4 regions of the Streptomyces sp. NPDC006624 genome follow, and region 2 is predicted to be linked to each of the others. Evidence: riboswitches for the same ligand, from Rfam matches in the RefSeq annotation. Region 2 holds a riboswitch; each other region holds the start of a gene.

The links. A riboswitch is a leader RNA that binds a small molecule or an ion and turns the genes downstream of it on or off. The one in region 2 is predicted to bind cyclic di-AMP.
Positions count from the first base shown of each region.
Region 1: another riboswitch for cyclic di-AMP. It lies ahead of ABZY20_RS06685 (peptidoglycan DD-metalloendopeptidase family protein); the one in region 2 lies ahead of ABZY20_RS19945 (LysM peptidoglycan-binding domain-containing protein).
Region 3: another riboswitch for cyclic di-AMP. It lies ahead of ABZY20_RS33200 (transglycosylase family protein); the one in region 2 lies ahead of ABZY20_RS19945 (LysM peptidoglycan-binding domain-containing protein).
Region 4: another riboswitch for cyclic di-AMP. It lies ahead of ABZY20_RS22695 (M23 family metallopeptidase); the one in region 2 lies ahead of ABZY20_RS19945 (LysM peptidoglycan-binding domain-containing protein).

Region 1 covers NZ_JBEXOM010000003.1:50,234-57,773, reverse strand. Annotated here, with positions in the region: gene ABZY20_RS06690 (SGNH/GDSL hydrolase family protein) at 1-480, opposite strand, end outside; gene ABZY20_RS06685 (peptidoglycan DD-metalloendopeptidase family protein) at 717-1,652, opposite strand; cyclic di-AMP (ydaO/yuaA leader) riboswitch at 1,657-1,817, opposite strand; gene ABZY20_RS06680 (alpha-galactosidase) at 2,127-4,202, opposite strand; gene ABZY20_RS06675 (tyrosine-protein phosphatase) at 4,395-5,192, shown strand; gene ABZY20_RS06670 (DUF6126 family protein) at 5,200-5,319, opposite strand; gene ABZY20_RS06665 (XRE family transcriptional regulator) at 5,316-5,957, opposite strand; gene ABZY20_RS06660 (aspartate aminotransferase family protein) at 6,032-7,447, opposite strand; gene dxs (1-deoxy-D-xylulose-5-phosphate synthase) at 7,444-7,540, opposite strand, start outside.
Region 2 covers NZ_JBEXOM010000010.1:67,938-75,477, reverse strand. Annotated here, with positions in the region: gene ABZY20_RS19960 (ABC transporter ATP-binding protein) at 1-964, opposite strand, end outside; gene ABZY20_RS19955 (sigma-E factor regulatory protein RseB domain-containing protein) at 1,030-2,292, opposite strand; gene ABZY20_RS19950 (polyprenyl synthetase family protein) at 2,524-3,537, opposite strand; cyclic di-AMP (ydaO/yuaA leader) riboswitch at 4,043-4,217, shown strand; gene ABZY20_RS19945 (LysM peptidoglycan-binding domain-containing protein) at 4,221-4,991, shown strand; gene ABZY20_RS19940 (HAD family hydrolase) at 4,955-5,803, opposite strand; gene ABZY20_RS19935 (GNAT family N-acetyltransferase) at 5,978-7,063, shown strand; gene ABZY20_RS19930 (glycosyltransferase) at 7,087-7,540, shown strand, end outside.
Region 3 covers NZ_JBEXOM010000027.1:7,257-14,796, reverse strand. Annotated here, with positions in the region: gene ABZY20_RS33215 (DUF501 domain-containing protein) at 1-110, opposite strand, end outside; gene ABZY20_RS33210 (septum formation initiator family protein) at 139-621, opposite strand; gene eno (phosphopyruvate hydratase) at 733-2,013, opposite strand; gene ABZY20_RS33200 (transglycosylase family protein) at 2,262-2,969, opposite strand; cyclic di-AMP (ydaO/yuaA leader) riboswitch at 2,974-3,140, opposite strand; gene ABZY20_RS33195 (transglycosylase family protein) at 3,369-4,367, opposite strand; gene ABZY20_RS33190 (cytochrome P450) at 4,509-5,798, opposite strand; gene ABZY20_RS33185 (nucleoside triphosphate pyrophosphohydrolase) at 5,795-6,850, opposite strand; gene ABZY20_RS33180 (SurA N-terminal domain-containing protein) at 6,924-7,540, opposite strand, start outside.
Region 4 covers NZ_JBEXOM010000012.1:107,465-115,004, reverse strand. Annotated here, with positions in the region: gene ABZY20_RS22710 (DNA topoisomerase IV subunit A) at 1-197, opposite strand, end outside; gene ABZY20_RS22705 (pitrilysin family protein) at 423-1,787, shown strand; gene ABZY20_RS22700 (pitrilysin family protein) at 1,784-3,172, shown strand; cyclic di-AMP (ydaO/yuaA leader) riboswitch at 3,365-3,530, shown strand; gene ABZY20_RS22695 (M23 family metallopeptidase) at 3,543-4,331, shown strand; gene ABZY20_RS22690 (GntR family transcriptional regulator) at 4,574-5,269, shown strand; gene ABZY20_RS22685 (HPr family phosphocarrier protein) at 5,463-5,744, opposite strand; gene ABZY20_RS22680 (GNAT family N-acetyltransferase) at 5,925-7,540, shown strand, end outside.

The sequences.
Region 1 (7,540 bases), on a different contig from region 2:
ACTGCGCAGGGACCACAGGTCGAGCACCGGGCAGCCGTACCGGTCGGCGATGGCACGGACGTGCCCGTTGTAGGTGGCGATCTTGCCGCGCAGATGCTTCAGCACGGGCATGCCGCGCGTGTCGAACCCGGTCGTCACCATGACCGTGCCGGCCGCGGCGGCGAGCGGGGCGAGGGCCCGCTCGAAGCGCTCGGCCAGCTCGTCCGGATCGGTGCCGGGACGGAGGATGTCGTTGCCCCCGGCGCAGAACGAGACGAGGTCCGGAGCCATCTGGATGGCCCGCGGCACCTGGTCCGCCACGATCTGGTCGAGGAGCTTCCCGCGCACGGCGAGGTTCGTGTACCGGAAGTCGCCTTCGGGCCGGCGGTCGGCGAGCAGGACGGCGAACCGGTCGGCCCAGCCGACGAACGCCCCGTCGGGGCCGGGGTCACCGACGCCCTCGGTGAAGCTGTCCCCCACCGCCACGTACGACCCGATCACTACTCTGCTGTCACTCTTCGAATCGTCTGCCACAGCCGTTCATGATTCACCCTCGAATGTGACCTACGCGACCGTAGGAAGGGGTTGACGGGCGGTGAGATAAGCCACTTCCCAAGTGTTCGCCAATTCCGGAATAGGCGGCCCGACGGGGGCGTTGGCGGGCGAGCCGAAGGCCGGACCCGGGGATCGGGGTCCGGCCTTCGGTGTGCGTGTCAGGCAGGTGGTCGTGCGGTCGGTCAGCCGATGGAGACGCCGTGCGAGCGCAGGAAGGCGACCGGGTCCACGTCCGAGCCGTAGTCCGGCGTGGTGCGGATCTCGAAGTGCAGGTGCGGCCCGGTGACGTTGCCGGTCGCACCGGACAGGCCGACCTGCTGCCCGGCGGTCACGGCCTGGCCGGCCGAGACGGAGAGCTGGGACAGGTGGGCGTACTGGGCGTAGCTGCCGTCGGCGAGCCTGAGGACGACCTGGTTGCCGTACGCGCCGCCCCACCCGGCGGAGACGACCGTGCCCGCGCCGACGGCCTTCAGGGAGGTGCCGGTCGGGACGACGAAGTCGACACCGGTGTGGTAGCCGCTGGACCACATGCTGCCGGACATGCGGTACGGGGTGCCGACGGTGGCACCGTCCACCGGGGCGCTGTACCCGCTGGCGCTGGTCTCGGCGGCCGGCTTCGCGGCGGGCTTGGCGGCGGCCGGCTTCGCGGCGGTGCCGGCCTTGGAGGAGGACTCGGCGGCGGAGGACTTCTTCGCCTGCTTCTCGGCCGACGCCTTCGGCGCGGACGACTCGGCCTTCGGCGCGGACGCCGCCTTCTTGCCGAGGGACAGCTTCAGACCCGGGTGGATGAGCGACGGGTCGTCGCCGACGGCGTCGCGGTTGTCCGAGTAGAGCTTCTTCCAGCCGCCGCTGACGTTCTGGTCGTCGGCGATCTTCGCCAGGTAGTCCCCGGCCTTCACGGTGTACGTGCGGGTGGTGGCGGCCTTTTCGGCGCCCTGCTTCCCGGCGGCCGGAGCGGACTGGACGGCCTTTTCCGGAGCCGACTGCGGGGTGGCAGCGTGGGCGCCGGCGGCACCCATGAGCGGAAGGGCGAGAGCGGCGCCGCCGGTTCCGGCGACGGCGATGGAGCGGGTGAAACGCTGGGTTTTCGGACGGCGGTGCTTACCCTTCGCGGGCATGGCGAATTCCTCTCCGGCGCCTGCGAGGTGAGCTGTCGGGTGCGGGCTGGAGATGCCCGGCCGCGCCGAGGCGTGGCTTAACCCCAAGCCGTTCCGGGAACCGGAACAGGCGTCGTACCTGTGGGTCCCCCGCTCCTGCCGTACACGGGTCAGTGTGTGCGGGCTCCGGGCGGCGGCAGGATTAGGCGTCCGTCCGGATTGGTGTGGAACGTAAGCGACCAAGACGCAACCGGACAAGCTTGCGGTTGCCCGTGACGGCGTTTTCCTTGACGCGCCGCCACATTTCCCGTCACCGAGCGTGGATTACGGATCTCCGGTTTCCCTCAATAGCCCTGATTGACGCCGCAATTACGTGCACATGGCGACGACACATCGTCACGAATATGACGATGGTCACGCACCCTGTCCACAACCCCTTTACGAACGGGGCACGTTATGGCGAAGCGCCCTAAGCACCCCATTCGGACAGAACGACTACTTCCGCTTAAGGCGGACGACCGCGGCGTCGAGGTCCCCGCGCAGCCCGACCCGCAAACCGTGATGCAGCAGGACACCTCCTCGGTGCACTTCGCCCGTTTCGGGGCATTCGTACGTCGCCGCCGGGTCGAGCCCGCGCAGCCGGAGTGCCGGGACGGGCTCGCCGTAGCGCTGCGCCTGGAGCCAGGCGAGGACGACCGCCTCGTCGCCGAGGACGTACTGCACGGCACTGAGGCCGCCCTCCGGAGGCCGCAGCCGGTAGAGGTCCCCGCGCTGCACCACGGGGCGGATCTCCTTGTAGAGCCGCACCCACCCGCCCGCCTCGGCGAGCTCCTCCCGGGTCCACCGGGTGAGATCGCCGCCGATCCCCAGCACACCGGCCATGGCGCTGACGAACCGGAAGCGCAGGGAGCTGGACCGGTGGTTGAGCATGGCGTTCGGGCTGTCGGTGACCCAGGCGGCCATCACGCGCGCGGGGTGGATCTGGCTGAAGCCGTGCTGGATGGCGAGCCGGTCCAGCGGGTCGGTGTTGTCCGAGGTCCACACCTGGTCCGTGCGGCTCAGCACACCGAGGTCGACGCGCCCTCCGCCGCCCGAGCAGGACTCGAAGGCCACGCCCGGGTGCGCGGCCCGCAGCCGGTCGAGCAGGGCGTACAGGGCGCGCACGTGGTCGACCCACAGTCGCTGCGGGTAGGGGTCGTCCGGCCAGCCGGCGTCGGTGAAGCAGCGGTTGAAGTCCCATTTGACGTAGTCGATCGGGGCGCTGGACAGCAGCCCGTCGAGCCGCTCCCAGAGGTACTCCCGGACGTCCTCGCGGGCGAGGTTCAGCACCAGCTGATTGCGGAACTCCGTCCGCTTTCGTCCCGGTTGGTACTGCACCCAGTCCGGGTGGGCGCGGTACAGCTCGCTGTCCGGGTTGACCATCTCGGGCTCGACCCAGATCCCGAACCGCATACCGAGGCCGTGCACGTGGCGGGCGAGCGGCCCGAGCCCGCCGGGGAAGCGGTCCGGGTTGGGCGTCCAGTCGCCGAGCCCGGCCCGGTCACCGGTGCGCGCCCCGAACCAGCCGTCGTCGACCACGAACAGCTCGACCCCCAGGGCGGCGGCCCGCTCGGCCAGCGCCCGCTGCTGCTCCTCGGAGATGTCGAAGCCGGTGGCCTCCCAGGAGTTGAACAGCACCGGCCGGTCGCGGCCGGCGTCCGGGACGACGTGGTCGCGCTGATAGGCGTGCCAGGCGCGGCTCGCCCCGCCGAAGCCGCCGTCGCTCCAGAGCCCGGCGAAGACGGGTGTGGTGTACGCCTCCCCCGGGCCGAGCGTCAGCAGGCCCGAGTCGTCGTGTCCGGCGCCGCCGGTGATCTGCACGCGCGCGTCCGGGAGCCGGGCGACGGCGATCCGCCAGGACCCGGACCAGCCCAGGGCGCAGCCGTAGACCTCGCCGCGCTCCTCCGTCGCGTCGGTGTCGAGGGCCACCCAGGGCAGGTGCTGGTGGGAGGTGTGGCCGCGGCGGCTGCCGAGGACCTTCTCGCCGGGCGTGAGCTCGGAGCGCGCCAGCCGGGACTCGGCGCCCCAGCGGCCGTGCAGCTGGGACAGCCGCCAGGTGTCGCGCTCGGGCAGGGTCCAGGTGGCGGAGTCGGCGCGCAGCACCTCGACGGCCGGTCCCCGGTTGTCCAGGCTCACCCAGCGCTCGACGACGTCGGTGGCCGGGGGCATCCGGTAGTGCAGCGTGATGAGCAGCCCGCCGTCGCGGAAGCGCAGCCGCAGCTCGCCGTCGTCCGCCTCGTGCCCCTCGTAGACCCACTCGGTGCCGCGCCGCCCGGCGCCGCGCACGGACAGGGCGGGGCGGGTGAAGCGGGGGCCACCCTCGACCGGGTACTCCTCGCGCCCGTCGAGCGAGGACTCGAAGGGCCAGTGATCGGGGAGCGGCCGGGCGGCGAGGGCCTCGGCGTCGGCCAGGGCGATGCGCGGGCCCCAGTGCAGGTGCAGCAGTTCGTCCCGCTCCGTGATGTGGAGCGCGTAGCTGCTCGCCGGGCCGGAGAGCACCCAGGTACGACCGTCTTCGGAGATGTCCGGCATCACGCCCCCACGGATTCGAACAAGCCCGACCAGGTCCGACCAGGCACCAACATCATCGAGGGGCCCGGGCGCTCCGGGCAACGCCTGTGGACAACTCATTGTGGACAACTCATTGCCCCAGGCAGGCATGTCGTATGGTCGGGTGTGCCCGCCGACGAGCCGCGGCGGCGGCGCCGACTGGGAGGAGCCCCCGTGACACAGCAGGTCCCGTCGACCGAACCCGAGCTGGCCGGAGTGCGCAACTTCCGCGATGTGGGCGGACTGCCGACCGTGGACGGACGGCGGGTCCGGCAGGGCGTGCTGTACCGCAGCGGTCACCTGGCGCACGCGACCGGTGAGGACGCCGCCTTCCTGACCACCCTGGGCCTGCACACGATCTTCGACTTCCGCAACGCGGCCGACCAGAAGCTCGAAGGGCCGGACGTCTCCCTGCCCGGCGTGCGCAATGTGAACCTGCCGCTGAGCGACCCGGCCGACGGCGCGGAGTTCTGGAAGATGGTCCGCGACGGCGACCTGGACCAGCTGCGCGCGATCCTCGCGGACGGCAAGGGCGCGGAGCGGATGATCGCCTCCTACCGCATGATCATCAAGGAGCGCACCGCCGAGCACTCCCAGGTGCTGCACGCGCTCGCGGAGGACAGCGTGCCGGTGCTGATGCACTGCGCGGCGGGCAAGGACCGCGCGGGCCTGTCGGTCGCGGTGACGCTGCTCGCGGTGGGCGTCGAGCGCGACGCGATCGTCGACGACTACCTGAAGTCCAACGCCAAGCACCGCCGCTACAAGGTGCACCGCAGCAGCTCGCACGCCTCGGCCTACTCCGCCGAGGTCATGGAGCTGCTCAGCCCCCTCTTCGACGCGCGCGCCGAGTACCTGGCGACGGCCTTCGAGACCATCGAGGAGACCTGGGGCGGTGTCAGTCCCTACCTGGAGAAAGGGCTGGGGCTCGCTCCCGAGACCCGGGAGCGGCTGCGCGAGCGGCTCCTCGACTGAGGCGCGGTCAGCGGTTGCCCGCCTCGAACAGGAAGTAGACGAACGCCGCGAAGACGTGCCCCATCACGAGGTAGATGAACAGCCGCACCCACAGGGCGCGCGGGAACTTGTCCTCGATGTCGCTCATGACAGGTCTCCGGGGGTGGGCCCCAGGCACAACGCGGCCGTGGGGCTCTGCAGCAGGGTGTGGACGAAGAGCAGGTCTACGCCGTCGTGGTCCTCGGCGGCGATGCGGTGCGGGGTGAGCGAGTCGAAGTGCGCGCTGTCGCCCGGCGACAACCGGTGCGCGGTGTCGCCGAGGCGCAGCCGCAGCCGGCCGCGCAGCACGTGGAGCCACTCCTCGCCGGGGTGGACGCGCACGATGTCGCCCTGGGAGCCGTACGGGACGTGGACCCGCAGGGCCTGCATCCCGCGGCCGGACGCGCCGGCCTGCCAGTAGGTCCAGCCGCCCGCCGCCGTCGGCTCCATGTCGGCGGCGCGTACGACGGCGTCCCGGCCGGCGACCGTCTCGCCGAGCAGTTCGGAGACCGTCGTACCGTAGACCCGGGCGAGCGTGAGCAGCATCGGCAGCGAGGGCTGGCGCTGCCCGGTCTCCAGACGGGACAGGTGGGCGGGCGACAGCCCGGCGGCGCGGGCCGCGGCCTCCAGGGTCAGGGCGGCCTGGCGTCGCAGCGCCCTCAGCTGCGGCGCGACGGCGGGCAGCGCGTCGGGCCGCCCGCCCGGCGAGTCGGTCTCGGGAGGCCGCTCGGCCTCGGAGGAGCTCATGCCTTCATTCAGCCCGACCCTTGCCTCTACGGCAAATTTCTTGCCTGACAGGCAAAACCCGAGGGTTCGGAGTGTCAGCGGTTGGCGACCGCCTGCTTCACCAGTGTCTTGCCGAAGTCCCACACCAGGCCGCCGTGGTGCGCGTCGTCCATCACGGCCGTGAAGGCGTCGACGAACCGGTCGACCTCCCGCTCGCCGATGATCAGCGGCGGGATCAGCTTGATCACCTCCATGTGGTCGCCCGAGACCTGGGTCAGGATGCGGTGGCGCTGCAGCAGCGGCACCACGACCATCTGCGCGAACAGCCCCTTGCGGGCGGCCTGGAGCATGGCCCAGCGGCTGCGCAGCCGCAGCGAATCCGGCCGGCCGAACTCGATGCCGATCATCAGCCCCCGCCCGCGGACGTCGGCGAGCAGCTCGTACCGGTCCACGAGCGCCGCCAGCCGGGACCGCAGCCGCTCCCCGGTGGCCCGGACGCCCGCGACGATCTGGTCGTTCTCCATCACGGACAGCACCGCGAGCCCGGCCGCCATGGCCTGCGCGTTGGAACCGAAGCTGGCCGAGTGGACCAGCACCCGGTCCATGGACGAGTAGACCTTCTTGAAGATCCAGTCCTTGCCGATCGTCGCGCCCACCGGCACATAGCCGCCCGAGAGCGCCTTCGCCACGCACACCAGGTCGGGCTCGACGCCGTCCTCGTGCTGGTAGGCGTAGAAGTCGCCGGTCCGTCCCAGGCCCGTCTGCACCTCGTCGGCGATGAGCAGCGCCTTGTGCCGGTGCAGCAGCTCCTGGGCGGCGAGCAGATAGCCCGGCGGGGCCTCCAGCACGCCCTTGCCCTGGATCGGCTCGACGATCAGGGCGGCGACGTCGCCCTTGCGCAGCTCCCTCTCCAGTGCGTCGAGGTCGCCGAGCGGTACGGCCGTGTCGGGCAGCAGCGGGGCGAAGCCGTCGCGGAAGCCGGACTCGCCGTTGACGGACAGGGAGCCGGTGGTCAGGCCGTGGAAGGCGTGCGCGCAGTACAGCACCCTGGGCCGGCCGGTCACGAACCGGGCGAACTTCAGGGCGCCCTCGACGGCCTCGGTGCCGCTGTTGCCGAAGAAGACCCGGTCCAGGTGCGGGCTGTGCGCGAGCAGCTTCTCGGCCAGCAGCCCGGGCAGCGGCTGGCAGTCGAACCGGGTGAGGTCGGCGAGGCGCGCGTCCAGGACGTCGTGCAGCGCCTTGCGGACCACGGGGTGGTGGCGGCCGAGGCCCATCACCCCGAAGCCGGCGAGCATGTCCAGGTAGTCGTCGCCGTCCGCGTCGTAGAAGTAGGCGCCCTCGGCGCGCTCGTAGACCTTGTCGAAGCCGATGGTGTGCAGCATGCGCGGGAGCTGGTGGTTGAGGTACCGGCTGTGCAGCTCGTAGCGCTCGGCTCCGCGGTCGGCCAGCAGCCTGCCGAGGTCGAACTCCCCGGCCTGCGACGACTCCGACGCGGATTCGGCGGTTGTCATTCCTGTGGCTCCTTGGACAGCTCTTCCCTGACGGTCAGGCTCGCGCTGATCCGTCCGGCGATCTCGACGGGGGTCAGGCCGATGTCGGCGAGC
Region 2 (7,540 bases):
CCCCCGTCAGCGCCACGAACGCGTCCTCCAGCGAGGCCCGTTCGACAGCGAAGCCCCGCACCCGCACCCCGGCCGTGACCAGTGCGGCGTTCACGTCGGCGAGGTCCCGCTCCGGGGGTTCGCCGGTCACCCGGTCGTCCGTGACGACGACGTCGGCGACTCCCTGCTCCTTCAGCACCCGGGCCGCCTCCGCCGTATCCGGCGTGCTCACCACCAGCCGGCCGCGTGCCCCGGCGGCCAGCTCGGCGACCGGGCCCTGGGTGATCAGCCGGCCCTGGGCCATCACGGCCGCGTGCGTGCAGACCTGCTCGATCTCGTCGAGCAGGTGGGAGGAGAGGAAGACGGTCGTGCCGTCCGAGGCGAGGGCGCGGACCAGGGCGCGGATCTCGCGCATGCCCTGCGGGTCGAGGCCGTTGGTCGGCTCGTCGAGGACCAGCAGCCTGCGCGGCCGCAGCAGCGCGGCGGCCAGGCCCAGGCGCTGTTTCATGCCCAGCGAGTACGCCTTGGCCTTCTTGCCGGCGGCGGCCGTCAGGCCCACCCGGTCCAGGGCGGCGGCGACCCGGGCGCGGCGGGTGCGCGGATCGGCTGCCGGGTCGGCGCAGTCGTAGCGGATCAGGTTGTCGCGGCCGGAGAGGAAGCCGTAGAGGGCCGGGCCCTCGATGAGGGCGCCGACGTGCGGCAGCACGGCGCGGGTGGCCCGGGGCATGGGCTGCCCGAGGACCCGCGCCGTGCCGGAGGTGGGTTCGACGAGGCCCATCAGCATGCGGATGGTGGTGGTCTTGCCCGAGCCGTTGGGGCCGAGGAAGCCGAAGACGCTGCCCGCCGGGACGGTCAGGTCCAGACCGTCGACGGCGAGCTGTCCGCCGCGGTAGCGCTTGGTGAGCGCGCGGGTGGCGATGACCGGTTCCCCGGCCGCGGCACCCGCGCCCTCCCGCTCCGGTGGTGTGACGGACGGTTCGCCCATCGGCTTCCTCGTTCTCTCGGCGTCCCGCGCCGGCCCGGGCCCGACGCCCCCGCGCGGCAGGGGACTTACTTCCCGGCGTCGGCCGCCTTCACGAGCGCGTCCTTGGTGACCATGCCCACGTAGACCTTGCCGTCGTCGGTGACCAGGGCGTTGACCAGGCGGGTCGAGAAGACCGTGCCCGAGCCGAACTCGCCGTCGACCTTGTCGCCGAGCGAGTCCATGAAGCCGCCGAGGTCGCCGCCGCCCTCGCCCGAGGGGATGCCCTCGCCGCCGGTGTCGAAGGTCGCGATGGCGTTCCAGCCCTCGCCGATGGTCTTCATGCCGTCGGGGCCCTCGCCGTGGCCCGCCCCGGCTCCCGGGGTGTGCCGGGGCGCGTCGCCCTTGCCGAAGCCCTTCTCGAAGTCCTTCCCCGCGTGCTTGTCGGCGTGCTTCCCGGCGTGCTTGGCCGCGTCCTTCTCCTCGGTGACCTTCGCGCCCGCGGGCGGGGTGAAGTCGAAGGTGGAGGCGGCCGGCTCGGCGAAGCTCACCTGCGTGAAGCCCGCGTCGACGACGGCCGCGCCGCCGCTCGCCGGGGTCAGCGTGAACTTCAGCGGCATGCCCGTCTTCGCGTCCACGGCCACCGTGACCGCGCCGACCGTCGAACCGGACTGCTTGGGCTCGATGACCAGCTTGTAGGCGTCCCGGTCGGCGACGCGGGCGGTGCCGTCCACGGTCACGGACGTCGTGTCGTCGACGGCCTTGAGGGCCTCCTTGGCGAAGTCCTTCGGGGTGGCCGGCGGCTGCCCCTTGTGGTGCTTCGGGCTGTCGTGACCGGTGCTGTGGAAGACCTCGTTGGACTCGCTGTCGTAGGCCCAGACGTCCTTGCCGTTGTGGATGAGGCTGTACTCGGCGGCGTTCTCCAGCAGCGACAGCTTCTGCCGGTCCGGGCCGTCGGCCGCGACGCGCAGGGTGTGCGTGCCGGAGGCCAGTTCCGTGAGCTTGGCCGTCGGGTCGGCGGAGGAGCCGCCCTCGCCCCCGCCCGCCGCGCCGGACAGCAGGCTCGACTCCAGACCGCCGAGGTTCGGCAGGCCGAGGTCCGTGCTGATCTTCACCGTGCCGGACAGCTGCTCCACGTCCGACTGGGCGATCTTCTCGATGAGCTGCTCGGCGGTGATCTTCGGAAGGTCGGGGTCGCCGGAGTCGGCGAGTGCGGGGACCAGCCCGATCGTCGCCGCCGCCACCCCCATCACCGTGACCGGGACGACGTACCGGGCGGCCTTGCGGCGCGCGGAGCGCCGCTCCTCGGCCTCCCCGGCGGTCGTGCTGTCGTCGGATGCGTGCGGTGCCATGTGTGCCCTACCTCCGTGTCGGCGGCGGCTGTCCGTGTCGTCCTCGCACTCGTCCCTGAGCCGCCATTCTCACCCGAACAGGTGAGGAGTGGTGTTTTCCGTGGTCTCCATCTGACCAAATCGGCCAGGGAGATACGTCAGACCGCGGGCTCAACTCCGCGTACTGCTGCGGTATGACACGACAGGGCTGCATCTCCCCCGACCCGTAGGGGTCGTGAGGAGGGACGGCGGCTAGCCGGCGCGGTGCACCACGGCGTCGGACAGTTCCACCAGGGCCGTCTTCGCGGCGCACTCGGGCAGCGGTGCCAGCGCCGAGCGGGCCTCCTGGGCGTAGCGGACGGTGTCCCGCCGGGCCTGCTCCAGCGCCGGGTGGGCGCGCAGCAGGCGCAGGGCCTCGGCGTGCCGGGCGTCGTCGGTGAGGTCGGAGTCCAGCAGCTCGCACAGGGCGAGGTCGTCCGCGAGACCGAGCCGGGCGGCCCGCTCGCGCAGCCGCAGCACCGGCAGCGTCGGGATGCCCTCGCGCAGGTCGGTGCCGGGCGTCTTGCCGGACTCGTGGGAGTCGGAGGCGATGTCCAGGACGTCGTCGGCGAGCTGGAAGGCGACGCCGAGCCGCTCGCCGTACTGGGTGAGCACGTCCACGACCGTGTCGGCGGCGCCGGACATCATCGCGCCGAAGCGGCACGAGACGGCGACCAGCGAGCCGGTCTTGCCGCCCAGCACGTCCAGGTAGTGCTCGACGGGGTCGCGGCCGTCCTGCGGTCCGGCGGTCTCCAGGATCTGCCCGGTCACCAGCCGCTCGAACGCCTCGGCCTGCACGCGCACCGCCTCCGGGCCGAGGTCGGCCAGGATGTGCGAGGCGCGCGCGAAGAGGAAGTCGCCGGTGAGGACCGCGACGGAGTTGCCCCAGCGCGTGTTGGCGCTGTCCACCCCGCGGCGCACGGTGGCCTCGTCCATCACGTCGTCGTGGTAGAGCGTGGCCAGGTGGGTCAGCTCCACGACGACGGCCGACGGCACGATGCCGGGTGCGTGGCGGTCGGCGCCGAACTGGGCCGAGAGCATCACCAGCAGCGGCCGGAACCGCTTGCCGCCGGCGCGCACCAGGTGCTGGGCGGCCTCCGTGATGAAGGGCACCTCGCTCTTGGTGGCCTCGAGCAAGCCTTCCTCGACAGCCGTCAGCCCGGCCTGGACGTCGGCTTCCAGAGCCTGGTCCCGCACGCTCAGCCCGAACGGCCCGACGTCGGTCACGAGGGGTCTCCTGTCTGCTGTGTCTGCCGGTGATTACGCGGATTGTCGATAGGTCGCTGCCCTCACTCGAGTCAGCGTATCCGGTCACGTTTCGATCACCGCCAGCGCCCGGGGTTACAGGCCGGGCGGTATCCGATCACGACCGCCATGCTCCCGATCAGCTCATAAGAACAGACATTTATCCACTTTCCATGACGTGGTGGGTGATATGCGATTTGCCGTGTGAATAGAGCAAATTCCCTTTGCGGAGCATTGCGCCCCGGAACGTGATCAGTGAATTGAATCACTTCCGCCCTCCGGCGGCCCCACCCCGGCACCGGCCCGTACCCCCGTCCACCGAAAGCCAGTTGAGCCTTGGCAACCGCAAAGGATCAAGCACCCCCATACCCCCCGACCAAGGTCAACAGGCGCGATATGTGACGCCGCTGCTTGTTCCCGACATGTGCTCTCGCATACGTTCCGGCCCTGTCCGAGCGGACGCCGAATCCTGCCCCCGCCCGGATACCCCACAGAACCGACCACTCACGCAGGGCAGGAGCGGGGGACCCAGGTAAGTCGCCGGTCCGCACAGCGGAACGGCTCGGGGTGAAGCCGCGCACGGAACGACAGCTCCCTGCGCGGCCGGGCATCTTCCGGCCCGAACCCGACAGCTCACCTCGCAGGCGCCGGAGAGGAACATCGCCATGCCCGCACGAGGTAAGCACCGTCGCACCGGAACGAACCCGATCACCCGCCGTGTCATCGCCGTCGGCACCGGCGGAGCGGCACTGACCCTGCCGCTCCTCGGCGCGACGCACGCCGTCGCCGCCGAACCCCAGAGCGCCGCCGTGCGGTCCGTTCCCCAGGCCGCCCAGCCCGCCAAGTCGCTCACCCACACCGTGGCCAAGGGCGACTCGCTCTACCGCATCGCGGACAAGTACGACGTCTCGGGCGGCTGGAAGCAGCTCTACAAGGACAACCGCGCCACCGTCGGCGACGACCCGAAGCTGATCCACCCGGGTCTGAAGCTGAAGGTCAAGACGGTGAAGGCCCCCGCCGCGAAGAAGGCGACCCCGTCGTCCGCCCCGGCGAAGCCGGCCGCCAAGCCCGCCGGCGGCGCCGCCCAGGCCACCCAGGCCTCCGCCAAGACCTACGCGAACAACCTCGACGGATGGATCCGCGAGGCGCTCGACATCATGGCGCAGAAGGGCATCCCGGGCTCCTACGAAGGCATCCACCGCAACGTGATGCGCGAGTCGTCCGGCAACCCGCAGGCGATCAACAACTGGGACTCCAACGCCGCCAAGGGCACCCCCTCCAAGGGCCTGCTGCAGGTGATCGACCCGACCTTCGCCGCCTACCACGTCGAGGGCACCCCGTACGACCCGTACGACCCGGTCGCCAACATCACCGCAGCCTGCAACTACGCGGCCGACCGCTACGGCTCGATCGACAACGTCAACGGCCCGTACTGATCCGCACCGCCCAGCAGTCGCTCGAGGACGACGGCGATGCCGTCGTCCTCGTTCGACAGGGTGATCTCGTCGGCCACGGCCTTGAGTTCGGGATGGGCGTTGGCCATCGCGACGCCGTGGGCGGCCCAGTCGAACATCGGGATGTCGTTGGGCATGTCCCCGAAGGCGATGGTGTCGGCCGGCCGCAGACCCAGGTGCTCGGCGGCCAGTGCCAGGCCCGTCGCCTTCGTGACACCGCACGGCTGGAGCTCGACCGTGCCGGGCCCCGACATCGTCACGGTCGCCAGCGAGCCGACCACCGAGCGGGCCGTCGCCGCCAGTTCGTCGTCCGACAGCCGGGGGTGGCGCAGCAGCACCTTGCTGATGGGTTCGGCCCACAGCTCGTCGCGCCGCTCGACCCGTACCGCGGGCAGGGTCGGGTGGGGCATGAGATAGCCCGGCTCGATCAGGGTGAGCCCGTCGACCCCGTCCTGGTCGACCGCCGCGTACACCTCCCCCACCTCCGCCTCGATCTTGCCGAGCGCGGTCTCGGCCAGTTCCCGGTCCAGCGTGACGGACCACAGCAGCCGGTTCGCGCCGGCGTCGTACACCTGCGCGCCCTGCCCGCACACCGCGAGCCCCCGGGCGCCGAGGTCGTCCAGGAGCGGTCGCACTCTGGGCGCCGGCCGGCCCGTCACCACGAGGTGCTGGGCACCGGCGTCCGCCACCCGCGCGAGCGCGGCGAGGGACCGGTCGGACAGGGTGTCGTCGCCGCGCAGCAGCGTTCCGTCCAGGTCGGTGGCGATGAGTGAATATGCGATGGGTGCGGCCATGATCAGAGAATACGGACAGTGGGCGCGTACGTTTCATCGCACGGTGCACACCGATTGCCCGGTTGAAGGCCCCTCTGCACCGGTTGGCAGCAACATGGTCCGCTACCTACCCGTGAGGGCGTCCCGGGCGGTACCTTCCAAGAGTCCAGGGGGGACTTGATCGGGGGGGTCGGGTTGAGCAGTGGGCGCATTCGTGTGGCCGGGCCCGGTGAGCTCGGCGAGGGGGAGAAGGAGCGCTGGCGTGCGCTGCGCGCGGCCTCGGGGGCGCCGCGCAACCCCTTCATGGAACCGGAGTTCACCGCGGCCGTCGGTCTGGTGAGGCCGCGCGCCCGGATCGCGGTGGTGTACGAGGGGCGGGAGCCGGCCGGTTTCCTGCCGTACGAGCGGGGCCCGTTGGGGCAGGGCCGGGCGATCGGGCTCGGCGTCTCGGACGCGCAGGGCGCGATCCTGCGGCCTGACCTGGACCTGGAGACCGGCGAGCTGCTGCGGGCCTGCTCGCTGTCGAGCTTCGCCTTCGACAACCTGGAGGCCGGGCAGCGGCTGTTCGTCCGGCACGCGGCGGAGGAGCACGCGACCTTCCTCGTCGACGTCGAGAAGGGCTACGAGACCTACGAGTCGGTGCTGCGCGCCCGGTCGCCGAAGTTCCTGAAGACCACCCTGGCCAAGGAACGCCGGCTGGGGCGGCAGGTCGGCGCGGTGCGGTTCGTGTTCGACGAGCGGGACCCGGCCGCGCTGCGCACGCTCATGGCGTGGAAGTCGGCGCAGTACCGCAGGACGGGCCGCCGGGACCGCTTCGCCCAGGAGTGGATCACCCGGCTCGTCGGGCGGCTGTCGCGGACCCGGGCACCGGAGTGCAGCGGCACGCTGTCCGTGCTGTACGCCGGGGAGCGGCCGGTCGCCGCGCACTTCGGGCTGCGCTCGGCATCGGTGCTGGCCTGCTGGTTCCCGGCGTACGACCCGGAGTTCTCGAAGTACTCGCCGGGTCTGGTGCTGCATCTGCGCATGGCCGAGGCCGCGGCCGCCGAGGGCGTCGGCACGCTCGACCTGGGGCGGGGCGCCGCTGAGTACAAGGACGCGCTGCGGACGGGCGAACTGCCCGTGTACGAGGGCGCGGTGACGCGGCCGGGGGCGGGCGCGGCGCTGCACTGGCTGAGCCGCGAGCCGGCGCGCCGCGCGCACAGCTTCGTCCGTGGCCGGCCGCGGCTCGCGTCGCTGGCCGCGCGGACCCTGAAGGGCGCGGCCCGGCTGCGCCGTACCTGACACACGAGTGGGGGGGAGGGCGCATGGCCGGTGCGGCGCGTGCGCGCGAGGAGATCCGGCGGTTCCTGGACATCGGGGCGGTGCAGGTCGCCGAGCTGGACCTCGACGGTGACCAGGGGGTGCTCAGACCGGGCCCGGGGAGCCCGCCCGTGACGCACGGAGAGGTGTTCGTGCTGGTCAGACGGCATGGCCGCCCGGTGGGCACGCTGCTGGGGCGGGTGCCGGAAGGGGCGGATCCGCGGATCGTGCTGGAGGCGCGGGCGCGGGCGGAGTGCGCCGACGCGCAGACCGGTGCGCCGGGGGAGCCGCCGTACGCCAGTGTCGTCGTGGCCACCCGGGAGCGGGCCGGGCAGCTGGCCCGGGCGCTGGACTCGCTGCTGGCGCAGGACCATCCGCGGTGCGAGATCGTCGTGGTGGACAACGCGCCCGTGACGAGCGGGACGCGGGAGCTGGTCGAGCGGAAGTACGCCGAGCGCG
Region 3 (7,540 bases), on a different contig from region 2:
TGCGCGATCGCGCGCAGACCGCGCGGCGGCCGGCCGAGCTGCTGCTTGAAGGCCTCGACGTCGGCCTCGCTGGGCTCGGTGCGCGGGGTGGTCGGCGGGGGCGTTTCCATGACTGTCTTCAGGTGTCCTTCTCTGGGGTCACTGTGACGGGGCGGAGGCGTCGGACTTGTCGACTCCGTCCCAGACGTTCGCGTACCAGGGGCGGTCGGCCGCCCCGAGGTAGGTGCGCGACTGCCGCGCCGCGTGCGGGTCGACGACGATGAAGCCCGTCTCCCCCGGCATGACGTAGTGCAGCCGCTGCCGGATCTGCTGCTCGGCGTAGGCGTCGTCCTGCCAGCGCGCCTTCATGTCGCGCAGCCGTTCGACGCGCTGGCGGGCCTGCTGCTGCTCGCGCTGCAGGTCCTCGATCTCGGCGCGCTGGGAGACGTACTGCCGCATCGGATAGGCCAGGGCCACGATCAGCGAGCACATCACCAGGGCCAGCAGGGCGGCCCGGCCGGTCAGCCGGGAGCGGCGGGCCTGCCGCTTGGTCTGGGAGCGGTAGACCCGGGCCGCGGTCTGCTCACCGAGCAGCCGGATCCTGGTCGCGGTGGAGAACCGGTCCCGGTCCTTCACTGCCATCTCGCCGCCTCCGCTCCGCCGTCATACGCGCGTACGTCCCCGGACACGGTACGGGACCGGGTACGGGGACGTACGTACGACGCTGCCTCGAACGGGTCGGGCCTTTTGCGGTCAGCCCTTGAAGCGCGGGAACGCGCTGCGGCCGGCGTACACCGCGGCGTCGTCGAGGATCTCCTCGATGCGCAGCAGCTGGTTGTACTTGGCGACGCGCTCGGAGCGGGCCGGGGCGCCGGTCTTGATCTGGCCGCAGTTGGTGGCGACGGCCAGGTCGGCGATGGTGACGTCCTCGGTCTCGCCGGAGCGGTGGGACATCATGCACTTGAAGCCGTTGCGCTGGGCCAGCTCCACGGCGTCCAGGGTCTCGGTGAGCGAGCCGATCTGGTTCACCTTCACGAGCAGCGCGTTGGCGGCGCCCTCCTCGATGCCGCGGGCGAGGCGCTCGGGGTTGGTGACGAACAGGTCGTCGCCGACGAGCTGGACCTTGTCACCGAGCTTGTCGGTGATGGTCTTCCAGCCGTCCCAGTCGTCCTCGAACAGCGGGTCCTCGATGGAGACGAGCGGGTACGCGTCGACGAGCTCCGCGTAGTACTCGGTCATCTCGGCCGCCGAGCGCTCCTTGCCCTCGAAGGTGTAGACGCCGTCCTTGTAGAACTCGGAGGCGGCCACGTCGAGCGCCAGGGCGATCTGCTCGCCGGGGGTGTAGCCGGCTTCCTTGATCGCCTCGAGGATGAGGTCGAGGGCCTCGCGGTTGGAGCCCAGGTTCGGGGCGAAGCCGCCCTCGTCGCCGAGGCCGGTGGCCAGGCCCTTGCTCTTCAGGACCTTCTTCAGCGTGTGGTAGACCTCGGCGCCCCAGCGCAGCGCCTCGGAGAAGGACTCCGCGCCGATCGGGGCGATCATGAACTCCTGGATGTCCACGTTGGAGTCGGCGTGCGAGCCGCCGTTCAGGATGTTCATCATCGGCACCGGCAGCAGGTGCGCGTTCGGGCCGCCCAGGTAGCGGAACAGCGGCAGGTCGCTGGCCTCGGAGGCGGCGTGGGCCACGGCGAGCGAGACGCCGAGGATGGCGTTGGCGCCGAGGGAGCCCTTGTTGTCGGTGGCGTCCAGGTCGAACATGGCCTGGTCGATCAGGCGCTGCTCGGTGGCGTCGTAGCCGACCAGCTCCGGGCCGATCTGCTCGATGACCGCGAGGACGGCCTTCTCCACACCCTTGCCGAGGTAACGGTTCGAGTCGCCGTCGCGGAGCTCGATGGCCTCGAAGGCGCCCGTCGAGGCGCCGGACGGGACGGCGGCACGACCCGTGCTGCCGTCGTCGAGGCCGACCTCGACCTCGACCGTGGGGTTGCCTCGGGAGTCCAGGATTTCCCGGGCTACGACGACGTCGATGGACGGCACGAGCATCTCCTTCTTGATGTGACGCGGGTACGCGGGCCGCTCGGGCCCTGCGCGGTGCGGGCCGCGGTGGCTCGCGACATGAGCCTAACCGGCTCGCGGCGATCGGCCACCGGGTCGCCCACCCCATGGACAGAACCGAGAGTAAATTGTTTCCGAACGGAACAAAGCCGGTTGCCGAAAAACCCCGCCCCGGCGCGTACGGGGGATGACGCGCCGGGGCGGGGAGCCGGCCCTGGGCGGGCCGCTGCCTACTTCAGGTGCAGCTGCTGGCCCGGGTAGATGAGGTTGGCGTCCTGGACGATGTCCTTGTTCAGCTCGAAGAGCTTCTCCCAGCCGCCCTTGACCTTCTCGTCGGCCGCGATCGAGCTCAGGGTGTCGCCCTTGACGACCTTGTACTCGCCGTCGCCCTTCTCGACCTTCTTGCCGGTCGGGGTGGTGACGGTCTTCTTCGCGGCCGGACGCTCCTCGGAGCGGGAGGCCGGCTGCTCCTGGCTCGAGCGGGTCTCGGTGCTCTGCTGGCTCTGGCTCTGGCTCTGGCTCTGCGAGGAGCTGCCGGAGTCGGTGGAGCCGCCGCCGGTGTAGCCGGCGCTCGACAGGCCCTTGCCGCAGACCGGCCAGGCGCCCTTGCCCTGGCCCGCGAGGACCTTCTCCGCGATCTCGATCTGCTGGGCCTTGGTGGCCTGGTCGGCGGTGGAGGCGTACTTGGTGCCGCCGTAGCCGGCCCAGGTGGAGGCGGAGAACTGCAGACCGCCGTAGTAGCCGTTGCCGGTGTTGATGGACCAGTTGCCGCCGGACTCGCACTGGGCGACGGCGTCCCACTCGGAGGCGGTGGCGGCGGAGGCGTTGCCGGCCGCCATCAGCGGGGCGGCGACGGCGGCACCGGCCACACCGGCGACGGCGATGGCACGGGTGGCCTTGGACGGACGGCGGTGCTTGCCCTTGCTGGAAAACAGCATGGATGGATCCCCTCACCGACGCCTGCGAGGTGAGCTGTCGGGTTCGGGCCGGTTGAGTTGCCCGGCCGCGTCCCTGACGGGACGCGGCTTCACCCCTAGCCCTTCCGGCGCAACAAGCCGGTCGGGCACCTACCTTGGGTCCCCCGCTCCTGCCTACGGCGCTTGACGCGACGACTGTTCCCGTGCGGCCGCTGGCAGGATTCGGCGTTGCGGCAGCCGGGGCCCGCGATGGCGAGCGGTCACGACCGTAGACACGCGATCCACCGATTTTCAAAGACGATCAGGGCTTCTGAGATCTATCTCTCACCGGCCCCATACGGGACATTAGCCGCGAAACATGACGTGAACTCGCGCCGTTTCGGGGTGACTTCCGCCCCCGTATCCGCACTGCCCGAACGGCTACTCGCCGTCCGCTTCGCCCTCTGTCGTGAGCGTCTGACCGGGGCGGATGAGGTTCGGGTCGGCGCCGACGGTCTCCCTGTTGCCGGTGTAGAGCGCACGCCATCCGCCGCTCAGGTCAAGGGAGTCGGCGATGGACCAGAGGGTGTCGCCGGAGCGCACGGTGTAGGAGCCGTCGGCCGCGTCGCGGGAGGCGCCGTCGCCGCGCGAGGCGTGGCGGCCCGACGACTCGTCCGTACGGCCGTCCGCCGGCTCGGTGTTCTCGTCGGCGCTGGGGCCGCGGTGGCGGCCGGAGCCGGTACCGGCGGGCGCCGAAGAGCCCTCGGGCGCCTGCGCGTTGGCGGACTCGTCACCGCCGGAGCCGGCCGGCGCGGATCCCTCGCCCTGGGTCTGCTCCCCCTGCGGCGCGGACTCGGCCACACCGGACGACTTGTCGGACTTGGCGCTTTCGCCGCTTTCGTCACCCTGGTCCGGAGAGGCCGACTCCACGTCAGACGACGGTGACGACGAGGGAGTCGGCGAAGGGGACGACTCGGACGTTTCCAGCAAACCGGGCGCATCCGTGGATGCGGACGACTCGGAGGAACCGGAGGAACCGGAGTCGTCGGCCGAACCGGAGCCCTTGCCCTGCTCGAGGCCGGAGAGCAGCCCGCAGGTGCGCCACGCGCCGACCCCCTGGTCGGCGAGGATTCTCTCGGCCACGGATATCTGCTGGGAGCGGCTGGCCAGGTCGGCGCTGGCGGCGTAGTCGAGGCCGCCGTGCTTCTCCCAGTCCTCCTGGGAGATGGCGAGGCCGCCGTAGTAGCCGTTGCCGCTGTTCTGGCTCCAGGCGCCGCCGGTCTCGCAGTCCGCGACCCGGTCCCAGGCCGTGCCGTCTGCCGCGCTGGCGCCGGAGGCTCCGAGGAGCGGGATCGCGATGGCGGAGCCGGTCACTCCGGCCGCGACGAGGAGAGCCGGAGCCTGGCGGGGGCGACGGTGCCGACCGTTCCCGGAGAGCATGCGGAGACCTTTCGGAGACAGCAGTGATCGACGCGGATCGAGTGCTCGGCCCGCGTTGATGGGTGAACGTATCGGCAGACGATCACTTGTCACAAGTTCATGCCGCGCAGATCACGTGAAGATCACAGAGTTGAGGTTTCGTCACGTTCCCGGCCGTGTCGTGGTGACGGGTGCGAACTCCACCGGCAGGGTGCGCAGCCCGCGCATGATGAGACCGCCGCGCCATCTCAGCTCGGCCGGGTCCACCGCGAGGCGGAGGTCGGGCAGGCGGGTGAGGAGCGTGGCGAGGGCGGTGCGGCCCTCCAGGCGGGCGAGCGGGGCGCCCAGGCAGTAGTGGATGCCGTGGCCGTAGCCGAGGTGCTGGTTGTCGCGGCGGGAGAGGTCGAGCACGTCCGGGTCGGCGAACCGCTCCGGGTCCCGGTCGGCGGCGGCCAGGACGACCAGGACGGGGTCGCCCGCCTCGATGCGCTGCCCGCCGAGGGTGAGCGGCTCGGTGGCGAAACGCCAGGTGGCGAGCTCGACGGGGCCGTCGAACCGCAGGAGTTCCTCGACGCCCGTCTCCAGGAGGGCGGTCTCGCGCGCGGCGAGGGACCGCTGCAGGCGGGTGCGCTGCCCGGGGTGGGTGAGCAGGGCGTAGGTGCCGTTGCCGATCAGGTTCACGGTCGTCTCGAAACCGGCGAACAGCAGGATGAAGGCCATCGCCGCGGCCTCGTTCTCGGTGAGGTGCTCGCCGTGGTCGGAGGCGCGGATGAGGCCGGAGATGAGGTCCTCGCCCGGACCGGGCTCATCGGGGAGCGCCTCGCGCTTGCGGTGGATGAGGTCGGCGAGGTAGCCGCGCATCTTCTTCACCGAGCGGGCGACACCTCCCCGCGGCCCGCCCTGGTGACGGATCATCATGCCCGCCCAGTCCCGGAAGTCGTCCTGGTCCTCGCGGGGGACGCCGAGCAGGTCGCAGATGGCGTAGATGGGCAGCGGGAAGGCGAAGTCGTGGATCAGGTCGGCGGAGCCCTGCCCGGCGAAGGCGTCGATGAGCCCGTCCGTCAGCTCCTGCACCCGCGGCGCGAACTCGGCGACCCGGCGGGGCGTGAACGCCTTGGCCACCAGCCGCCGCAGCCGCGTGTGGTCGGGCGGGTCGATGTTCAGCAGGTGCGTCATCAGCTCGGCCTTGCGCTCCCCGGGGATCCCGGTCCTGCCCTTGGCGTGCGCGGGCTCGTCGTGGTGCGCGGGGTTCTTAGAGAGCCGGTGGTCGGCGAGGGTCTGCTTGGCGTCGGCGTACCGCGTGACCAGCCAGGCCTCCACCCCGCTGGGCAGCCGCGTCCGGTGGACGGGGCTGTGCTCGCGGAGCCAGGCGTAGGCGGGGTAGGGGTTGCTCGCGAACTCCCACGTGAACAGCTCGGGAGCGGGCGTGCTGGGCTGGGGCTGGTCGGTCACTCCCCGACCGTATCCGGCTCCCCGCCGCCGCCCGGTGGGGGTCCGCCCGTCTCCGCCTGCCTGATCGCGTCCCGGTACGCCCGGGCCGCCGCCCTCAGGGCCGCCTCCGGGTCGACGCCCTCCGCCTCGGCGCGGACCGCCAGGGCGAGCAGGTCGTAGCCGATGCCCTCGACCCGCGGCAGCGGCAGGTCGAGACCGGCGGTGCGGACCCGGGAGGCGAGCTTGGCGGCCAGGGCCAGACCCGGCTGGCCGAGCGGGATGCCCTCGGTGATCGAGCTGCGGCGCTTCTCGACGGCCTTGGTGCGCAGCCAGTGCTCCTTGACCTCCTCGGGGGTGGTGGCCGTCGCGTCGCCGAAGACGTGCGGGTGGCGGTGGATCAGCTTGGCGACGATGCCTCCCGCCACGTCGTCGACGGAGAAGGGCGCCTGCGGGTCCTCCTCGGCGATGCGCGCGTGGAAGACGACCTGGAGGAGGACGTCACCGAGCTCCTCGCGCAGTTCGTCCCGGTCGCCCTCCTCGATCGCCTCGACCAGCTCGTAGGCCTCCTCGATGCCGTACTTGGCCAGGCCCTCGTGGGTCTGCCGGGACGACCAGGGGCACTCGGCGCGGATGCGGTCCATGACCTGGACGAGGTCGAGCAGACGGGCGCCCGGCAGGTCGTAGGAGGCGGGGAGCAGCTCCAGCTCGGGCATCGCGGTACGGCCGCCGCCGGCGAGACGCGCGAGGCCGTCCGTCAGGGCGGGTTCGCCCTCGCCGGTGGCCACGACCACCACCGTGCGGCCGCCGGCGCAGGCGTCGACCAGCTCCTGGGCCGTCGGGGAGGTCTCCTCGACGGCCGCGCCCGCCTCGCGCAGGTACGGCAGCTGCGGATGCGCCCCGTCCGCGCACAGCACCCGGTCGGCCGCCCGCACGGCCTGCCAGGCGGGCCAGGAGAGCAGGCCGGGGGCGACGCGGTGGCTGGTGGTGAGCAGGACGATACGGCCGGGGCCGGCGGCCGCGCCGGGGGCGGTCCGCCCGGGGCCCGGGACGGCTTCGGGGCTGTTGGCGTTCACGGTCCGAAGCTATCCCACGCCGCCGGCCGGGCCGGAGGTCGTCCCCGGGCACCGGCGCCCGTACCGGTGGGCCCTACATGGACTGCGGTGCCTGCGCCGTCGTCACGTCCCGCACCCAGGGCGTCTTGGCGTCGGCGCGGCTGCTCTTCTGCACGTCCCAGGTGCCGTAGCGGGGGTTGAGGTCGACGTTCAGTTCCCTGGAGGCGTCGGACAGGGCCTTCCAGAACTCGGGGCGGCCGGTGTCGGTGCCCAGTTTCTCGGCGAGCTTCTGGGCCTCCAGCTGGAGGCGGAGGTTCTCCTCGAGGCGCTTGGGCGGGATGCCGTACTGCTGCAGCCAGGTCGTCTCCAGCGCCTCGCGGCCGCCGGCCTGCTCCTCCAGGCCCGAGCGCATCTGCTGGACCTCCTTGCGGCTGACGCTCACCCCGGCGTCCTCGGCGGCGCGGTGCAGCACCCGGTCGAGGACCATGGTCTGCAGCGTGTCCCGGGTGAGCGTGCCGGTGCGGGCGATGACCTGCTGGTACTGGGCGTCGTCCCGCACGGCGGCCCGCTGGGCCGCGCGCACCTCGCCGACCCGGTCCTCCAGCTGGGAGACGGTGATGCGCTGCCCGCCGACCACGGCGGCCGCGCCGGGGTGCGCGTCGTTCCCGCAGGCGGTGAGCAAGGGCGCCGCGGCGGCGATCGCGGCGGTGA
Region 4 (7,540 bases), on a different contig from region 2:
ATCTCGTTCATCTGGTAGACGATGCGTCGGTGCACCGGCTTGAGGCCGTCGCGGGCGTCCGGAAGGGCGCGGGAGTAGATGACCGAGTACGCGTACTCGAGGAAGGAGCCCTGCATCTCGTCGACGACGTCGATGTCGAGGATCCGCTCCTCGTACGAGTCGTCGGGCGGCGGGGTCTTCGTGCTGCGGCGGGCCATCGCTGCCGGCTCCTTGCTGCTGCGTTCCAGATCTGACGCGGACCATTGTGGACCGCCGCACTGACAAGCGGGACCAGGACCCGGGTCAAGCGCCGCCCCCGCCCGCGGCCCGAGCCCGGCGCCGGGAACTTCACCAGGGCTTCGCGCGCTTGCATACAGTGGCAGGACCGGCAGGAAATCCGCGGTTTGATCGACCGCCCAGCGATCGAAGGGACGTACATGCCCATGGGTCACACGGCCACAGCCCAGGCAGGCTCCGGAGGCCTGACAGCGACCGAGCACCGCCTGGCCAACGGCCTTCGCGTGGTGCTCTCCGAGGACCACCTGACCCCGGTCGCGGCGGTGTGCCTCTGGTACGACGTCGGCTCGCGCCACGAAGTCAAGGGGCGCACCGGCCTGGCTCACCTTTTTGAGCACTTGATGTTCCAGGGATCCGCGCAGGTGAAGGGCAACGGCCACTTCGAGCTCGTCCAGGGCGCGGGCGGCTCGCTGAACGGCACCACCAGCTTCGAGCGGACCAACTACTTCGAGACCATGCCCGCCCACCAGCTGGAGCTCGCCCTCTGGCTGGAGGCCGACCGCATGGGCTCGCTGCTCGCCGCCCTCGACGACGAGTCGATGGAGAACCAGCGCGACGTGGTCAAGAACGAACGCCGCCAGCGCTACGACAACGTGCCCTACGGCACCGCCTTCGAGAAGCTGACCGCCCTCGCCTACCCCGAGGGCCACCCCTACCACCACACCCCCATCGGTTCCATGGCCGACCTGGACGCGGCGACCCTGGAGGACGCCCGCGCCTTCTTCCGCACCTACTACGCGCCGAACAACGCGGTGCTCTCCGTGGTCGGCGACATCGACCCCGAGCAGACGCTGGCCTGGATCGAGAAGTACTTCGGTTCCATCCCCGGCCACGACGGCAAGCCCGCCCCGCGTGACGGCTCGCTGCCGGAGACCCTCGGCGAGCAGCTGCGCGAGGTCGTCGAGGAGGACGTCCCGGCGCGCGCCCTGATGGCCGCCTACCGGCTGCCGCACGACGGCACGCGCGCGTGCGACGCGGCCGACCTGGCCCTCACCGTCCTCGGCGGCGGCGAGTCCTCCCGCCTCTACAACCGCCTGGTGCGCCGCGACCGCACGGCCGTGGCGGCGGGCTTCGGCCTGCTGCGGCTCGCCGGGGCGCCCTCCCTGGGCTGGCTGGACGTGAAGACGTCCGGTGACGTGGAGGTGCCGGTCATCGAGGCCGCGATCGACGAGGAGCTCGCCCGGTTCGCCGAGGAGGGCCCCACGGCCGAGGAGATGGAGCGCGCCCAGGCCCAGTTGGAGCGCGAGTGGCTGGACCGGCTGGGCACGGTCGCCGGCCGCGCCGACGAACTGTGCCGGTACGCCGTGCTGTTCGGTGACCCGCAGCTCGCCCTGACCGCCGTCCAGCGCGTCCTGGAGGTCACGGCGGAGGAGGTCCAGGAGGTCGCCAAGGCCCGCCTGCGGCCCGACAACCGCGCGGTGCTGGTCTACGAGCCCGTCGCCGACGAGGACGCCACCGACGAGGACACCGCTGCCGCGGCCGGAGACGAGAACGAGGAGGCGGCCAAGTGACCGAGCTCGCCGCGATGGACTTCCACCCCCAGCCCCAGGCGGGCGACGCCAGGCCCTGGGCCTTTCCCGCCCCCGAGCGCGGCACGCTCGGCAACGGCCTGACCGTCCTGCGCTGCCACCGCCCCGGCCAGCAGGTCGTCGCCGTCGAGGTGCTGCTCGACGCGCCCCTGGACGCCGAGCCGGCCGGCCTGGACGGCGTGGCCACGATCATGGCCCGGGCCTTCTCCGAGGGCACCGACAAGCACTCCGCCGAGGAGTTCGCCGCCGAGCTGGAGCGCGCCGGCGCCACGCTCGACGCACACGCCGACCACCCCGGTGTCCGGCTCAGCCTGGAGGTGCCGGCGTCCCGGCTGGCCAAGGGGCTCGGGCTGATCGCCGACGCCCTCAGGGCGCCCGCGTTCGCGGACAGCGAGGTCGAGCGGCTGGTCCGCAACCGCCTCGACGAGATCCCCCACGAGCTGGCCAACCCCTCGCGCCGCGCCGCCAAGGAGCTCTCCAAGGAGCTGTTCCCGGCGGACTCGCGCATGTCGAGGCCCCGGCAGGGCACCGAGGAGACGGTCGCCGCGATCGACTCCGCGGCCGTACGCGGCTTCTACGAGAAGCACGTCCGCCCCGCCACCGCCACGGCCGTGGTCGTCGGCGACCTCACCGGCATCGACCTCGACGCCCTGCTCGGCGACACGCTGGGCGCCTGGACCGGCTCGCAGGCCGAACCGCGGCCGGTGCCGCCGGTGACCGCCGACGACACCGGCCGGGTCGTCATCGTGGACCGCCCGGGCGCCGTGCAGACGCAGCTGCTCATCGGCCGCATCGGCCCGGACCGGCACGACCGCGTCTGGCCCGCGCAGGTGCTCGGCACGTACTGTCTCGGCGGCACCCTCACCTCCCGTCTGGACCGCGTCCTGCGCGAGGAGAAGGGCTACACCTACGGCGTGCGCGCGTTCGCCCAGGTCCTGAGGTCCGCCCCGGACGGCACCGGTGCCTCCATGCTGGCCATCAGCGGTTCGGTGGACACGCCCAACACCGGTCCCGCGCTGCAGGACCTGTGGACGGTGCTGCGCACGCTCGCCGCGCAGGGCCTGACCGACGCGGAGCGGGACGTCGCCGTGCAGAACCTGGTCGGCGTGGCGCCGCTGAAGTACGAGACGGCGGCGGCCGTCGCCTCGACGCTGGCCGACCAGGTCGAGCAGCACCTGCCCGACGACTACCAGGCCACGCTGTACCGGCAGCTCGCCGCGACCGGCACCGTGGAGGCCACCGCGGCGGCCGTCAGCGCGTTCCCGGTGGACCGGCTGGTGACCGTCCTCGTCGGTGACGCGGCGCAGATCAAGGGCCCGGTGGAGGCTCTCGGCATCGGCGAAGTCTCGGTGGTCGCCGCCGAGTAGCGGCACACGCGCGCGGGAGCCCTGGTTGTCTTCTAAGGCGCCAGGGCTCCTTTATGCCCGAATTGGTACGGAGGTTGCCTGTCTGCCCTGTGGGATGCGCTACAAAAGCCGGGATCCGTTTGGGAATTGAAAGTGCCCCCGCTTAGCGTCGTCCGGGCTGTTCGTCAGGCAGTGCGCCGCACCCGCGGCACCGGACAGTCATCGCCGAGTCCCCGTACGGCGCGAGCCAGGGGAGCCGGGGACCCACCAGTAGTCCCTGGGGTGAATCGGACGCCCGCGCGAGTCGCGAGGGGGTCCGTAGGAGACCTTCCTGCTCCGAACCCGTCAGCTAACCCGGTAGGCGAGAGGGAAGGAAAGGACCAGCCACTACATGGCGTTCACCCGCGCCACCGGGAAGCACCGTCGGCCCAGCCGGATGCAGCGTGGCACCGCCCGCGCCGCGGGCGTCGCGGCCCTCGCGACCACCGGCGTCATCGGCACCGTGGCCGCTCCGGCCGCCTTCGCCGCCGACCCCGCTCCCGAGCAGACCGGTCTCACCCCCGTGGTCACCATGGGCGACACCGTCGCCCAGCAGATCGACGCCCAGGCCGTCGCCCAGAAGCAGGCGGCCGAGGAGGCCGCCGCCAAGAAGAGGGCCGAGGAGGCCGCCCGCAAGCAGGCCGCCGAGATGGCCCGCAAGGCCAAGGAGGCCGCGGAGGAGGCCCGCGAGGCCAAGGAACGCGCCGCCCGCGAGGCCGAGCGCAAGCGCCTCAACACCTTCGTCTCCCCGATCGCCGGCTCGTACGTCTCCACCGGCTACCGGACCAGCAGCGGCCTGTGGTCCTCCGGCAGCCACACCGGCGTCGACTTCCACGCCGCCACCGGCACCTCCGTCCAGTCCGTCGGCATGGGCACCGTCGTCGAGGCGGGCTGGGGCGGTTCCTACGGCAACCAGGTCGTGATCAAGATGAACGACGGCACGTACACCCAGTACGGCCACCTGTCGTCCATCGGCGTCTCCGTGGGGCAGAAGGTCACCCCCGGCCAGCAGATCGGGCTGTCCGGCGCCACCGGCAACGTGACCGGCCCGCACCTGCACTTCGAGGCCCGCACGAGCCCCGAGTACGGCTCGGACATGGACCCCGTCGCCTACCTCCGCTCGCACGGCGTGAAGATCTGACCCACCCCGCCCCGCGTCCGAAGGCCCCGGCTCGTCGAGCCGGGGCCTTTCGGTGTTTCCGGTGACCACCGCCCGAACCGGCGCCCCGGATGAACGGGGTGTTCCCGGTCCGGACCGCCGGCGGTTGTCCAAAAAATATCCATGATTTCCGGCCCGCCGTCGGAAATTCCGGCTCATTGCAATAGAGTCACGGAACACGCGTCACGCGTCGGCGTTTCACGGGGATTAAGCGGAGGTCGGTCATGCGCATTCCCGCGCACTCGGTGTGCACGGCCATCCGGGACGACATCGTCGCGGGTGTCCACGAACGCGGCAGCCGGCTCACCGAGGAACTCCTCGCGCGCCGCTACGGCGTCTCACGGGTCCCCGTCCGGGAGGCGCTGCGCACCCTGGAGGCGGAGGGCTTCGTGGTGACCCGGCGGCACGCGGGCGCGTGCGTCGCCGAACCCACCGAGCAGGAGGCGGCCGACCTGCTGGAGATGCGCATGCTGCTGGAGCCGCTCGGCGCCGCCCGGGCCGCCCAGCGCCGCACCGAGGCCCACCTGAAGGTCCTGCGCGGCCTGGTCCGGCTGGGGCAGGAGCGCGCCCGCCGGGGCGGCAGCGAGGACCTGCGCTCCCTGGGCGGCTGGTTCCACGAGACGCTCGCGCAGGCCTGCGGCAGCCCGGCGCTCACCTCGACGCTCACCCAGATCCGCCACAAGATCGCCTGGATGTACGCCGTCGACGCGCCGGCCAGCCCGGTGGAGGCCTGGACCGAGCACGGCGCGATCGTCGACGCGGTGGCGCGCGGGGACAGCGAACGCGCGCGGGCGGTCACGGCGCTGCACACCGAGCGCGAGACGGCCGCGCACCGTCTGCGGTTCGGCTCCGCCGGGGAGCGCGCCGAGCGTGTGAGGAACTCGCAACATCCCGTAAACACGACGGGCCTGCGGCATTAACACACGAGCCGTATACAAAGAGCGGGGAATTCGCGGGGGCTATTTCTGCTGCCCGCGGGAAATATCCGCAGGCGTCTTCGCGGCCTCGTTCGCGGCCATGTCCGCGAACCGGAAATGCGCGAAACGCGAAGGGCTCGCCCGGCGAATGCGGACGAGCCCTTCAGGATGCGCCGGGTGTGGCGCGGGGAATTGCTCAGACGGTCTCGGGAAGCTCTTCGAGACCCTCGGAGACCAGCTTGGCCAGCCGGTCCAGAGCGGCGTCGGCGCCCTCGGCGTCGGAGGCGAGGACGATCTCCTCACCGCCCTGGGCGCCCAGGCCCAGGACGGCCAGCATGGAGGCCGCGTTGACGGGCTTGCCGTCAGCCTTGGCGATCGTCACCGGGACGCCTGCGGCCGTGGCGGCTCGGACGAAGATGGAGGCGGGGCGGGCATGGAGGCCCTCGGCCCAGCCGACGTTGACGCGGCGCTCAGCCATGTGTTGCTGCCCTTCGGTGTTCAGGGTTGTCTAGACCAGTTTCCCATATCGTGAAGCTGCGCCGGGAGCGGTCCCCGAAGGACCGCCCCGGGGTGCCGCCGGGTCGCGGCCTCGACCCGGCTGACGCCCTCCACAGACTGCCTCGCGCCGTTGTCAGGCGCTAGCCGTACTCTGGGGCCCATGCAGACCTCGCCGGACCGGCACGAGTATCCCGCCCACTGGGAAGCCGACGTGGTGCTGCGCGACGGAGGCACCGCGCGCATCCGGCCCATCACCGTTGATGACGCCGAGCGTCTCGTCAGCTTCTACGAGCAGGTCTCCGACGAGTCGAAGTACTACCGCTTCTTCGCGCCGTACCCTCGCCTGTCCGCCAAGGACGTCCACCGCTTCACGCACCACGACTTTGTGGACCGGGTGGGACTCGCGGCCACGGTCGGCGGCGAGTTCATCGCCACCGTACGCTACGACCGGATCGGCGCCGACGGAACGCCCGCGTCCGCACCCGCCGACGAGGCCGAGGTCGCCTTCCTGGTGCAGGACGCCCACCAGGGCCGAGGCGTCGCCTCCGCCCTGCTGGAGCACATCGCCGCCGTCGCCCGCGAGCGCGGCATCCGCCGCTTCGCCGCCGAGGTGCTGCCCGCCAACACCAAGATGATCAAGGTCTTCACGGACGCCGGCTACACCCAGAAGCGCAGCTTCGAGGACGGCGTCGTCCGCCTGGAGTTCGACCTCGAACCCACCGACCGCTCCCTCGCCGTGCAGTACGCGCGCGAACACCGTGCCGAGGCGCGCTCCGTGCAGCGGCTGCTCGCGCCCGGCTCGGTCGCCGTCATCGGCGCCGGGCGCACCCCGGGCGGCGTGGGCCGCAGCGTCCTGGGCAACATCCGGGACGCCGGCTTCACCGGCCGCCTGTACGCCGTGAACAGGGCCCTGCCCGAGGGGCAGAAGGAGCTCGACGGGGTGCCCGCCCACCGTTCGGTGCGGGACATCGACGGCCCCGTCGACCTCGCCGTCGTCGCCGTGCCGGCCGAACAGGTCCTCGACGTCGTCACCGAGTGCGGCGAACACGGCGTGCAGGGCCTCGTCGTGGTCTCCGCCGGGTACGCCGAGACCGGCGGCATCGAAGGCCGGGACCGCCAGCGCGCCCTGGTGCGGCACGCGCGCACGTACGGCATGCGCATCATCGGCCCGAACGCCTTCGGCATCATCAACACCTCCCCGCGGGTCCGCCTCAACGCCTCCCTCGCCCCGGAGACCCCCCGGCCGGGCCGGATCGGCCTGTTCGCCCAGTCCGGCGCCATCGGCATCGCCCTGCTGTCCCGGCTGCACCGGCGCGGCGGCGGCGTCACGGGCGTGACCGGCGTCTCGACGTTCGTCTCCTCGGGCAACCGGGCCGACGTCTCCGGCAACGACGTCCTGCAGTACTGGTACGAGGACCCCGACACCGATGTCGTGCTCATGTACCTGGAGTCCATCGGCAACCCCCGCAAGTTCACCCGCCTCGCCCGCCGCACCGCCGCCGCGAAGCCCCTGGTCGTCGTCCAGGGCGCCCGGCACGGAGCGGCCCCGCAGGGGCACGCCGTCCGGGCGACCCGGCTGCCGCACGCGACCGTCTCGGCCCTGCTGCGCCAGGCCGGCGTCATCCGGGTCGACACCATCACCGACCTGGTGGACGCGGGCCTGCTCCTCGCGCGCCAGCCCCTCCCCGCCGGGCCGCGGGTGGCGATCCTCGGCAACTCCGAGTCGCTCGGCCTGCTCACGTACGACGCGTGCCTCGCCGAGGGCCTGCGCCCGCA